DNA from 3 places in the Zafaria sp. Z1313 genome. Region 3 is predicted to be linked to each of the others. Evidence: predicted binding sites of a transcription regulator. Region 3 holds the regulator's gene; each other region holds the start of a gene.
What was found. Region 3 encodes LexA, which represses DNA repair genes until DNA is damaged. Its sites were predicted from a motif close to TCGAACANNTGTTCGA; they were not measured.

Region 1: the regulator LexA is predicted to act here: its motif matches at 1,262-1,277, upstream of ACQ3I4_RS03190 (DUF6504 family protein).
Region 2: the regulator LexA is predicted to act here: its motif matches at 1,876-1,891, upstream of ACQ3I4_RS05995 (DUF222 domain-containing protein).

Annotation. Positions count from the first base shown of each region.
Region 1 is NZ_JBNWUK010000001.1:699,028-702,242, reverse strand. It holds gene ACQ3I4_RS03200 (SOS response-associated peptidase) at 1-727, shown strand, start outside; gene ACQ3I4_RS03195 (VOC family protein) at 740-1,204, opposite strand; gene ACQ3I4_RS03190 (DUF6504 family protein) at 1,378-1,689, shown strand; gene ACQ3I4_RS03185 (DNA polymerase III subunit alpha) at 1,686-3,215, shown strand, end outside.
Region 2 is NZ_JBNWUK010000004.1:39,043-42,257, reverse strand. It holds gene ACQ3I4_RS05995 (DUF222 domain-containing protein) at 1-1,865, opposite strand, end outside; gene ACQ3I4_RS05990 (FadR/GntR family transcriptional regulator) at 2,027-2,761, opposite strand; gene ACQ3I4_RS05985 (L-talarate/galactarate dehydratase) at 2,849-3,215, opposite strand, start outside.
Region 3 is NZ_JBNWUK010000013.1:41,766-44,980, forward strand. It holds gene ACQ3I4_RS12115 (histidinol-phosphate transaminase) at 1-367, opposite strand, end outside; gene ACQ3I4_RS12120 (LysM peptidoglycan-binding domain-containing protein) at 472-873, opposite strand; gene lexA (transcriptional repressor LexA) at 1,143-1,865, shown strand; gene ACQ3I4_RS12130 (ATP-dependent DNA helicase) at 2,007-3,215, opposite strand, start outside.

The DNA of each region.
Region 1 (3,215 bases), on a different contig from region 3:
CATCGGAGACCTGGTCGCCGACGCCGAGGCGGAGGCGGACGCGGCGCTCGAGCTGCGCCGCTCCTGGAACATCGCCCCGACCACCGACGTGCCGATCGTGCTGGAGCGCCTCGTCAAATCCTCGCCCGTGCGGCAGATCCACGTGGCCTCGTGGGGGCTCGTGCCGGGATGGGCCAAGGACCCGAAGGTCGGCGTCCGGGCCTTCAACGCCCGCAGCGAGACGGTGGCGGAGAAGCCCACGTTCCGCTCCGCGGTGAAGTCCCGCCGCTGCGCCGTCCCCGCCGAGGGCTACTACGAGTGGAAGGCCCCTGCCGGTGGGAGCCGTGCCAAGCGCCCCCACTACGTGAGGCCCCGGGACGGCTCGCTCATCTACTTCGCCGGCCTCTACGAGTGGTGGAAAGACCCCGCCAAGGCGGAGGACGATCCCGGCCGCTGGCTGCTGTCGACCTCCATCCTGACGACGGCGGCGCCGCCCGCGGACGCGGAGGAGCCGGTGCTGCGCGGGCTCGCGGAGCTGCACGACCGGTTGCCGATCCCGCTGCGCCGGGACGTCCTGGGCGACTGGCTGGACCCCGGGAACCGGGACGCCCCGGCCCTCGTGGACGCGGTGCGCGGCGGGGCCTACGGCGTGGCGTCCGGCTGGCGGCTCGACGAGGTCGGCCCGGCCGTAGGCAACGTCCGCAACGACGGGCCCGAACTGCTCGAGCCGCTCGAGCCGACCACCTAGCCGCCCCTCGGTTCAGCCGTCGGCTTCGAGGCGCACCCGTCCGGTCTCGTCGACGGTGAACGCGGGATTGTGCACGAAGTCCCAGCGGAAGCCGTCCGGGTCGGCCACGCAGGCGCTCGTTCCTCCCCAGGACCGCGTCTCCGGCGGCGTCACGGGCCGGGCTCCCGCGGCCAGGGCGCGCTCGTAGTGGGCCCGGACCGCATCGGCGCTGGCGGCGTTGTGGCCCAGGGAGACCGGCGGGGCCTGGGCTCCGTGTCCGACGTCCCCGTACTCCGAGGGCATGCTCGCCACGTTCCACAGGGCGAGCACCTGCCCGTGCCCCGAGCGGACGAACGCGATCTCACCGGGCACGTGGCCCGCCTCCTCGAAACCGAGCCCCTCGACGTAGAACGCGCGGGAGGCCCCGACGTCGCGGACGCCGAGCGTGATCGCGGTGACCAACGGGGGAGCGGCGGGTGCCTCTGGCGGAGTATCCATGCCCCGACGGTACCGGTGATGCCGAAGTGTCGGAAGCGTCCCCTACGCTCGATTGCATCGAACATAGATTCGAATACAATGGAGTGACCGCTTCCGCTTCCCGAAGCGCAAACTTCCCTCACCCCCTCGTGCCGGGGCTCACAACCGGCGCCTGGTCCCAGGAGGTTTCCCGGATGGGCCTGTTCACCCGATCCATCGACGTCGACTGCACCACGTCCGGCCTGCCGCTGCGGCTGCGCTGGGAAGGGCGCGAGTACCTCGTGGCCGCCGAGCCGCTGCGCTGGTTCGAGCGCCGCAAGTGGTGGGCCGAGGAGCTGCGCGCCGAACGCGGCCGCGGGCCGGGGCTGGTGGACCACGAGATGTGGCGGATCCAGGCGCGGCTGGCGGGGCGGGGGCCGCTGCGCACCTTCGACCTCTCCCGCCACGCCGAGACCGGGCGCTGGCGCCTGGTCATGATCCACGATGCGTTGAAAGAGAGCGCGTGAGCTTCACCCACCTGCACGTCTCCTCCGCCTTCAGCGCCCGCTACGGGGTCTCCTGGCCGGACGAGCTCGTCCGCGCGGCCGCCGCGGCCGGGGCGGACGCCCTGGCCTGCACCGACCGCGACGGCCTGTACGGGATCCCCAAGCACTTCAAGGCCTGCCTCCGCCACGGGATCGACCCGGTCGTCGGCGTCGACCTCGCCGTGCTCGGACCCGGCGCGGGGCGCGTCGTCGTCCTGGCCCGTGGGAACGACGGCGGCGCGGGCTACACCGCGTTGTGCCGGCTCGTCTCGGCGGCCCACGCCGGGACCACCTCGGGCGGGCGCGGCGCCTCCCGGCCCGTCGGGGTCACGCCCGGGGAGCTGGCCCGCTGGGCCGCCGGACCGGTCGGCGACGCCGGAGCGGATCGGGCGGGAGGGGCTCAGGACCCGCGGGCCGGGGCGGCGCTGACGGTCCTCCTGGGTCCGCAGTCCGACGTCGGCCAGGCCTGCCTGCGCCGCGGCTACGGGCAGGCGCGGCAGCTGCTGGAGCGCTGGCGGGCGGTCCTGCCCCCCGGCGCGCTCGCCGTGGAGGCCGTCACCCACGTGAACCGCCCCGGCGCCAGGCTCAGCACGGCGCACGCCGTCCGCATGGTCCGCGCCGCCCGGGACTGCGGCGTCCCGGCCGTGCTGGGCAACGCGGTGCGCTACGCGGAGCCCGACGGGGCGGCCACCGCCGACGTGCTCGACGCCGCCCGGGCGCTGAGCACGCTCGAGGCCCTCGACGACCTCCAGCCCAACGGCCAGGGCTGGCTCAAGGAACCGGCCCAGATGCACCGGCTGGCCGGCGAGGTGGCCCGCGAGGCCGGAGGCGGCGCCGGGCTCGCGGCCGAGCTGCTCGCGGAGACCGCCCGGCTGGCCGACCACTGCCGCATGGACCCCGTGGGCGACGCCGGCTGGGGGATCCCCGTGGTCCCCGAGGCCCGCGTCATCGGCATCACGGGGGACCCCGCGCGCGAGCTCGCCGCGCGCTGCGAGGCCGGCATCACGCGGCTGTTCCCCGACGGCGGGGACACCCGGCTGCGCGGGCGCCTCGCGACGGAGCTGGACACCATCGCCTCGCTCGGCTTCTGCTCCTACTTCCTCACGGTGGCCGAGGTCTCCTCGATGATCGCCGCGATGGGCGTCCGCGCCGCCGCCCGCGGGTCCGGGGCCTCGAGCCTGGTCAACTACCTGCTCGGCGTCAGCCACGTGAACCCCCTGGCCCACGATCTGCTCTTCGAGCGCTTCCTCTCCCTGGACCGCTCGACCCTTCCCGACATCGACATCGACGTCGAGAGCGCGGAACGGCACGCGGTCTACCGGCGGATCTTCGAGCGCTTCGGGCGCGAACGCGTGACCCTGATGAGCATGCAGAACGGCTACCGGGCCCGCGGCGCGGTGCGCGACGCCGGGCTCGTGCTGGGGTTCGAGAACGCCGAGATCGACGACATCGCCAAGCAGCTGTGGCGGTTCTCCGCCTCCGGGTTCCGCGCCGCGCTCGCCGAGAAG
Region 2 (3,215 bases), on a different contig from region 3:
GTGGCGGGTGGTGGCGTCTGGTCCGGTGGAGGGGTGTCGGGGAGTTTGGCGGGGTTGTCGTTGATGGCTTGGCGTAGCGGGGCGATGTCGTGTTCGTCGTGGCGGAGCCCGGGCCCGTCGTCGGCGTCGGCGTCGTGGTGATTGGCGTTCTCCGAGGGTTCGACCGGCTCCGTTGTCGCGGGTAATGCCGATGACGTCGGCGCTGGTGCTGATGCCGTTGGTGTCGATGGTGTCCCGGACGCTGGTGCCGCTGCCTCCGCTGAGGTCCCCTCCGTCGCCGACGCCGGTGGTGCCGCCGCCGATGTCGGGGCCGGGGTTGGGGTGGTGGTCCAGGGGATGGCGGGGGTGGTGGTGTAGGTGGTTCCGGTGGGTGAGGTGTGGGTGGTGGTGCCGTCGGGGTGCAGGGTGGTGCGCCAGGCGCCGATGGTCTTGTAGGTGTGGTGTTTGGGGCAGGCGGGGGAGAGGTTGTCCAGGTCGGTGGTTCCGCCGTGTTGCCATTCGGTGACGTGGTCGGTGTCGGATTGGAGGGCGGGGCGGGTGCAGCCGGGGTGGGTGCACAGGGGTGTGCGGGCGGCGATCAGGCGGCGTTGGTCCTTGGTGGGCCGGTAGCTGCTGCGGCCCATCGCGACGAGGGAGGTGCCGTCGGGGGCGGCGTAGAGCCGTTCCCAGGTCCGGGCGCGGGCGGCGTAGGCGCGGGCGGTCTCGAGGTCGATCGGGCCGTAGCCGGCCAGTTCCGCGCATCCGGCCACGAGCCCGTTCCCGGCCAGCCCGCCCGGCGGCGCCTGGACTCCAGGGCCGGCGGGGTTGGTGTTGTTGTCGTGGTTGGGGGGTAGGGCGGTGAGGGCGGTGTGGGGCAGGATGATCATGATCTCGGGGCGGATCGCGGCGGTGCCGGGGGTGGTGCCGGTGCCGGACAGGAGGAGCTCGGTCGCGGCGTCGGCGCGGAGCTGGTCCATGGTGCGCGTTTCGCCGGGCTGGTTGCGCATCGAGCGGGCGATGCGGTGAAGGCGGTCGTGGATGGCGTGGGCGGAGACGGCGTCGAGGCGGATCCCGAGGGTGCACATCCCGTCGTCCTCGGGGGCGAGCCAGGTCCGGCGGTGTCTTTGCGCGCGGCGGGCGCGTTCGGGCGGGGCGACCTCGTCCAGGCTCGGGCGCAGGCGGCGGGCCTTGGCCGCGAGCAGGCGTGGGGGGCGCCCGGGGGCGTGGGCGAGCAGCGCGGCCTCCATCCTGTCCCTGGCCCGGGCGGCCTTCTCCCCGGCCGCGGCGCGGGCGCTGCGGTAGGCCTCCCACGCGTGTTCCCCGGCCCCGGGGGCGGGGGCGGTGACGGGGAGGGGTTGGAGGCCCTCGCAGGCGCGCAGGATGGTGCGCACGTGTTCGGGGCTGACGAGTCCGTCCTCCAGGGCCCGCAGGCTCGCCCGGCGCTCCCCGCGCAACTGCAGGGCCTCGTGGATCCGGCCGGTGGCCGGGCCCTCGTCCTGTCCGGTGGCCGCGGCGATCTCGGATCCGGCCAGCGAGGCCTCCCAGCCCGGGGCGGGCGTGGTGCGGGCGAACGCGTCCGCGGTCAACGCCAGGACCTTCACGGTCTCGGCTTCCACGGCCGCGCGGGCCCGGGCCAGCCCGGTGGCGAGGATCCTGCCGTGCGTGGCCGTGAAGCGGTCCTCGTCCAGGACCACGATCCGCCCGTTGCGGTACCCCGCGACCGTCCGGTCGATCCCGGGCAGCGGATACACCCCGTCCACCGGAATCCGCGCCGCCGTGCCCTCACCCGCGCCCTCGGGCGCGCCGGCGGCGGTGTCGGCGGGATCCTCGTCTACGCCGAGCGTGGCCGGGTCCGCGCCCTCGATCCAGAAACGGTAGCTGAACATGCAACAACACTAGAACCCACATACGACAGAATGGGTAGAATCATCGAGACTGTGGGAAAGAATGTTCCCATCACCGTTGTGGAGGGCCAATGAGGGAATGCAGGGGTGGCCGAGCCGAAGTGACCGCCCTGCTGCCGCGCTCTCTCCGTGCCACGTTCGGTCTACAGCCCGCTCGATCCCTTCAGGCGCCGCCCCGAGTTGGCCAGATGCGTGCGCATGGCGGCGGCTGCGGCCGCGGCGTCGCCTTCCTCCAAGGCGGCCAGGATCGCGGCGTGCTCGGACGCCACGCTCGCGTGCCTCGTCGCCGGCCCGTCCGCGGGTCCCACCGTACGCCCGGCGGCGGGGGGTCGGCCGCCGGTCGGCGCCCCCTCGAGGCGTTGCCGCGGCATCGCGATCATCTGCGCTCCGAGCGCGTCGACGGCATCGAGCAGGTACGCGTTGCCGGCGGCCGCCGCGATCCCGCGGTGGAAGGCGAAGTCGTGGGCGAGCGCGTCGGACGGGCTGTCCGCGGCGGCGTCGAAGGCCTCGAGCTCGAGCCGGAGGGCCTGAAGCCCCGCCTCGGTGGAGCGCCGGGCGGCCAGTCCCGCGGTCTCGGACTCGATGGCCGCCCGGTAGGCCAGGAGCTCGAGGCGTTCCTCCAGGGAACGCGCCGGCCGCGTCCCGCTGGCCCCGGGTTCGGGGGGCGGGGTCAGGGCGAAGCTGCCGGAGCCGCGGCGAGTATGGACGAGTCCCTCGACCTGGAGCCTGGAGATCGCTTCGCGGACGACCGTGCGGCTCACGCCGTGCTCTGCGATGAGCGTGCTCTCGCTGGGGAGCTTGTCGCCGGGCGCGATCTCGCCCTCGACGATCCGCGCGCGCAGGGTCTCGACGAGCCGGGTGGTCAGATTCGAAGCCATGGATCCTAGGTTGTCATACGGGGAAGGGAGGACGACGGCGGGGCGCCGCCGGGAGCCGCGCCCCGCCGTTGTCCGGGGTGCTCGGGGTCAGCGCGTGCCGAACTCGACCGTGTCGGTGGTCCAGGCGCGGGCCTGCTCGCTGAACGTGAAGCCGAGGCCGGGGCGGTCGGGGACGATCATGCGGCCGTCGCGGGTCTCGAGGCGCTCGTTGAACAGCGGATCGAGCCAATCGAAGTGCTCGACCCAGGGCTCGCGCGGGTAGGCCGCGGCCAGGTGCAGGTGGATCTCCATCGCGAAGTGCGGGGCGAGGTCCAGCCCGGCCTGGTCGGCGAGGGTCGCGAGGCGCAGGAACTGGGTGATGCCGCCGACGCGCGGGGCGTCCGGCTGGATGATGTCGCACGCGCGTGCCGCGATGAGGCGCTCGTGCTCGGCGACGGAGGCGAGCATCTCGCCG
Region 3 (3,215 bases):
TCGAATAGGTGGGAGGGAATCCCATGACGGTGCGCCCCGGCCCTCCGAAGGCCTGGAGGATCTGCTGCAGCACCTCGTTGGAACCGTTGCCGGCCCAGATGTTCTCCGCGTCGAGTCCGTGGCCCAGGTAGGCGGCAAGACGAGTCCGGAGCTCGGTGAATTCCCGGTCGGGGTAGCGGTTGAGCCCGGCGGCGGCCGCTGCGACGTCGGCCGCGATGGCGGCCTGGACCTCGGCGGGGACCGGATGGGTGTTCTCGTTGACGTTGAGCTGGATGGGAACGTGCAGCTGCGGGGCCCCGTAGGGCTGCAGGCCGCGAAGGTTCTCCCGCAGCGGCAGGTTGGCGAGTCGCTCCAGCTGTTCAGTCACCGATTCAGTCTATTCTCCGCGGCCACGGCCCCGGGAATCGGCGGCGCCGGCCGGTAACAATGCCGCCGCGGATCGTCCCGTGACGCGCCCTGGCGGACCGGGCCCTATCCGCCGGTGGGGACGTAGAGCTGCTGCCCCGGGAGGATGGTCTGGCTCGTGAGGCCGTTGAGCTCCGTGATCTCGCGGATGACGGAGCGCGGGTCTCGCTCCGGGGCGAACTCGGAGGCGAGCCCCCACAGGGTGTCGCCCGCCATCGTCGTGACCAGTTCGGCCCGGAGCGGCTCTCCCGTGGAGCCGTCGGCGGCCATGGCGGGCGCCGTGAAGACGCCGGCGACGACGAGCAGCACGGCCGCCACGAGCAGGACGGGCAGGCCGATGAGCACGAAGCGTCCGCGCCGGGTCAGGCGCAATCCACCGGAGGGCGCCGTACGGGCGCCGGGCGTGCCCGTCGAGGCGACGTGGATCATGGGGGTTCCTGCAGCGGCGGCGAGGGCGGGCTGTGCCATGGTCGTGCCTTTCTCGAGGAGGTCTTCGAATCTTCGCCCTGGGATCAGCGATCTAGAACATAGCTTCGAAAGTGATTGATACCTGTTTAGCACCCTTGACCGACGCTTGTCGAGACACGTTCGAACAAATCTTTGAAATGGGCCTCGGGCTCCACTAGCGTTGGGATAGGTGGTTCACGGGAACCACTGCACCAGCCGCTACCGACGCTTTGGGTCCGACGCCGACGAGTGGCACCGCCGTGAACGAGGTCAACAGGATGGGGCACACCATGAACGCAGCAGAGTCGCCGGCACCCAGGAGCGCGCGGAAGAGCCTCACGATCCGGCAGAAGAAGATCCTCGAGACCATCCAGCGCGCCGTCGGCGCGCACGGCTATCCGCCCTCGATGCGCGAGATCGGCGACACGGTGGGCCTCGCGAGCCTCTCGAGCGTCACCCACCAGCTCGCCCAGCTCGAGAAGATGGGCTACATCCGCCGGGACCCCCGCCGGCCGCGCGCCATGGAGATCCTGGTCCCCCTCACCCTCACCGATGCGGACGCCGAGGGCCCGGCGCCGGAGCAGCCGGACCTGCGGGCGGCCAACGGGATGCCCGTCTCGGAGCTCGCCTCGGCCGCCGACACGGCGTTCGTTCCGCTCGTCGGGCGCATCGCCGCGGGCGGTCCGATCCTCGCCGACCAGACGGTGGAGGACGTCATGGCACTGCCCCGGCAGCTCGTGGGCCACGGCGAGCTCTTTATGCTCAAGGTCAGCGGCGATTCGATGGTCGAGGCCGCGATCTGCGACGGCGACTGGGTGGTCGTGCGGAGGCAGAACACCGCGGACAACGGCGACATCGTCGCGGCGCTGCTCGACGACGAGGCGACGGTGAAGACCTTCAGGCAGCGCGACGGCCACACGTGGCTGCTGCCGCAGAACCGGCAGTACGAGCCCATCCTGGGTGACCACGCGACCATCATGGGCAAGGTCGTCTCGGTGATGCGCTCCCTCTAACCAGGGCCGGGCGGCACCGGACGCCGGGCTGCCTTCTCAACGCGGACCACGCCACGCCGGGCCGGCACGACCGGACCGGTGTGTCGCGTTGGCCCCGCTCCGGCGCGCCGCCGGCCACGGCTGTTCCGGACGGTGCGTCCGCTACGACGCGTCCGGCGCGAGGCGGCGGAGCGCGCCGAGGACGGTGTCCTTCTCCGTGGTCGCCCACATCGGCGGGAGCGAGGCGCGCAGGAACGCCCCGTAGCGCTCGGTGGCCAGGCGCGGATCGAGCATGGCGACGACGCCCCGGTCGCCGGTCGAGCGGATGAGGCGACCGGCACCCTGCGCCAGCCGCACGGCCGCATGGCTCGCGGACACGGCCATGAAGCCGTTGCCTCCCCGCCGGGCGACGTCGCGGCTCCGCGCCGTCGAGAGCGGATCGTCCGGTCGCGGAAACGGGATCCGGTCGATGACGACGAGCCGGCAGGACGGCCCGGGCACGTCGACCCCCTGCCACAACGTCATCGTGCCGAAGAGGCACGTGTCCTCTTCCTCGGCGAACCGGCGGACGAGGGAGGCCATGCCGGACTCCCCCTGGCACAGGATCTCCTGGTCGAGCCGCGGGCGCAAGGCCTCGGCGGCCTCCTCGGCGGCGCGCCGCGAGGAGAAGAGGGCGAGCGCCCCTCCCCCCGAGGCGCGGATGAGGTCCTCGAGCTCGTCCAGGAGTTCCGGGGCGAGGGAGCGTGAGGGCCGGGGCAGGTGCCGGGCCACATAGAGCACGCCCTGCTTGGGGTAGTCGAAGGGGCTTCCGACGTCGATTCCGGTCCAGGACGGGGCCCCCTCGCCGAGCAGGCCGAGCGATCCGGCCACGGGCTCGAACGCGGAACCCACCGCCAGCGTGGCCGAGGTCAGCACGACGGTGCGCCCGTCGAAGAGGCCCTCCCGCAGGCGGCCGCCGACGCCCAGCGGGGCGATGTTCAGCGTCGCGGGGCTCGATTCGTCGGGCTGGACGTAGCCCTGGCCGGGGACGAAGCCGCCCTGGCGCGAGGCCCAGAGGACCTCCCTGGCGTCCTGGGCGGACGCCATCCGCTCGCAGATCTCCAGGAGGTAGAGCAGCTGCGAGCGGGCCTGCTGCTTGCCTCCGTCGACGGCCTCCCCCTGCTGCGGCTTGGAGTCGGACAGCGCGACCCGCGCCGCCTCGCGGACCAGGTCCACGGCGGCGGCCTGCTCGTCGTTCAGTCCGAGCGGCATGAGCCCGCTGGGAATGCCCTCGAGGCTGCGCTGCAGCGCCTCCGAGGCCCGGTTGAGTGGCTCCACGACGACGTGGCAGCGCTTGCGCGCGGCGGAGGCCGCCGCGCCGACCAGCCCGGC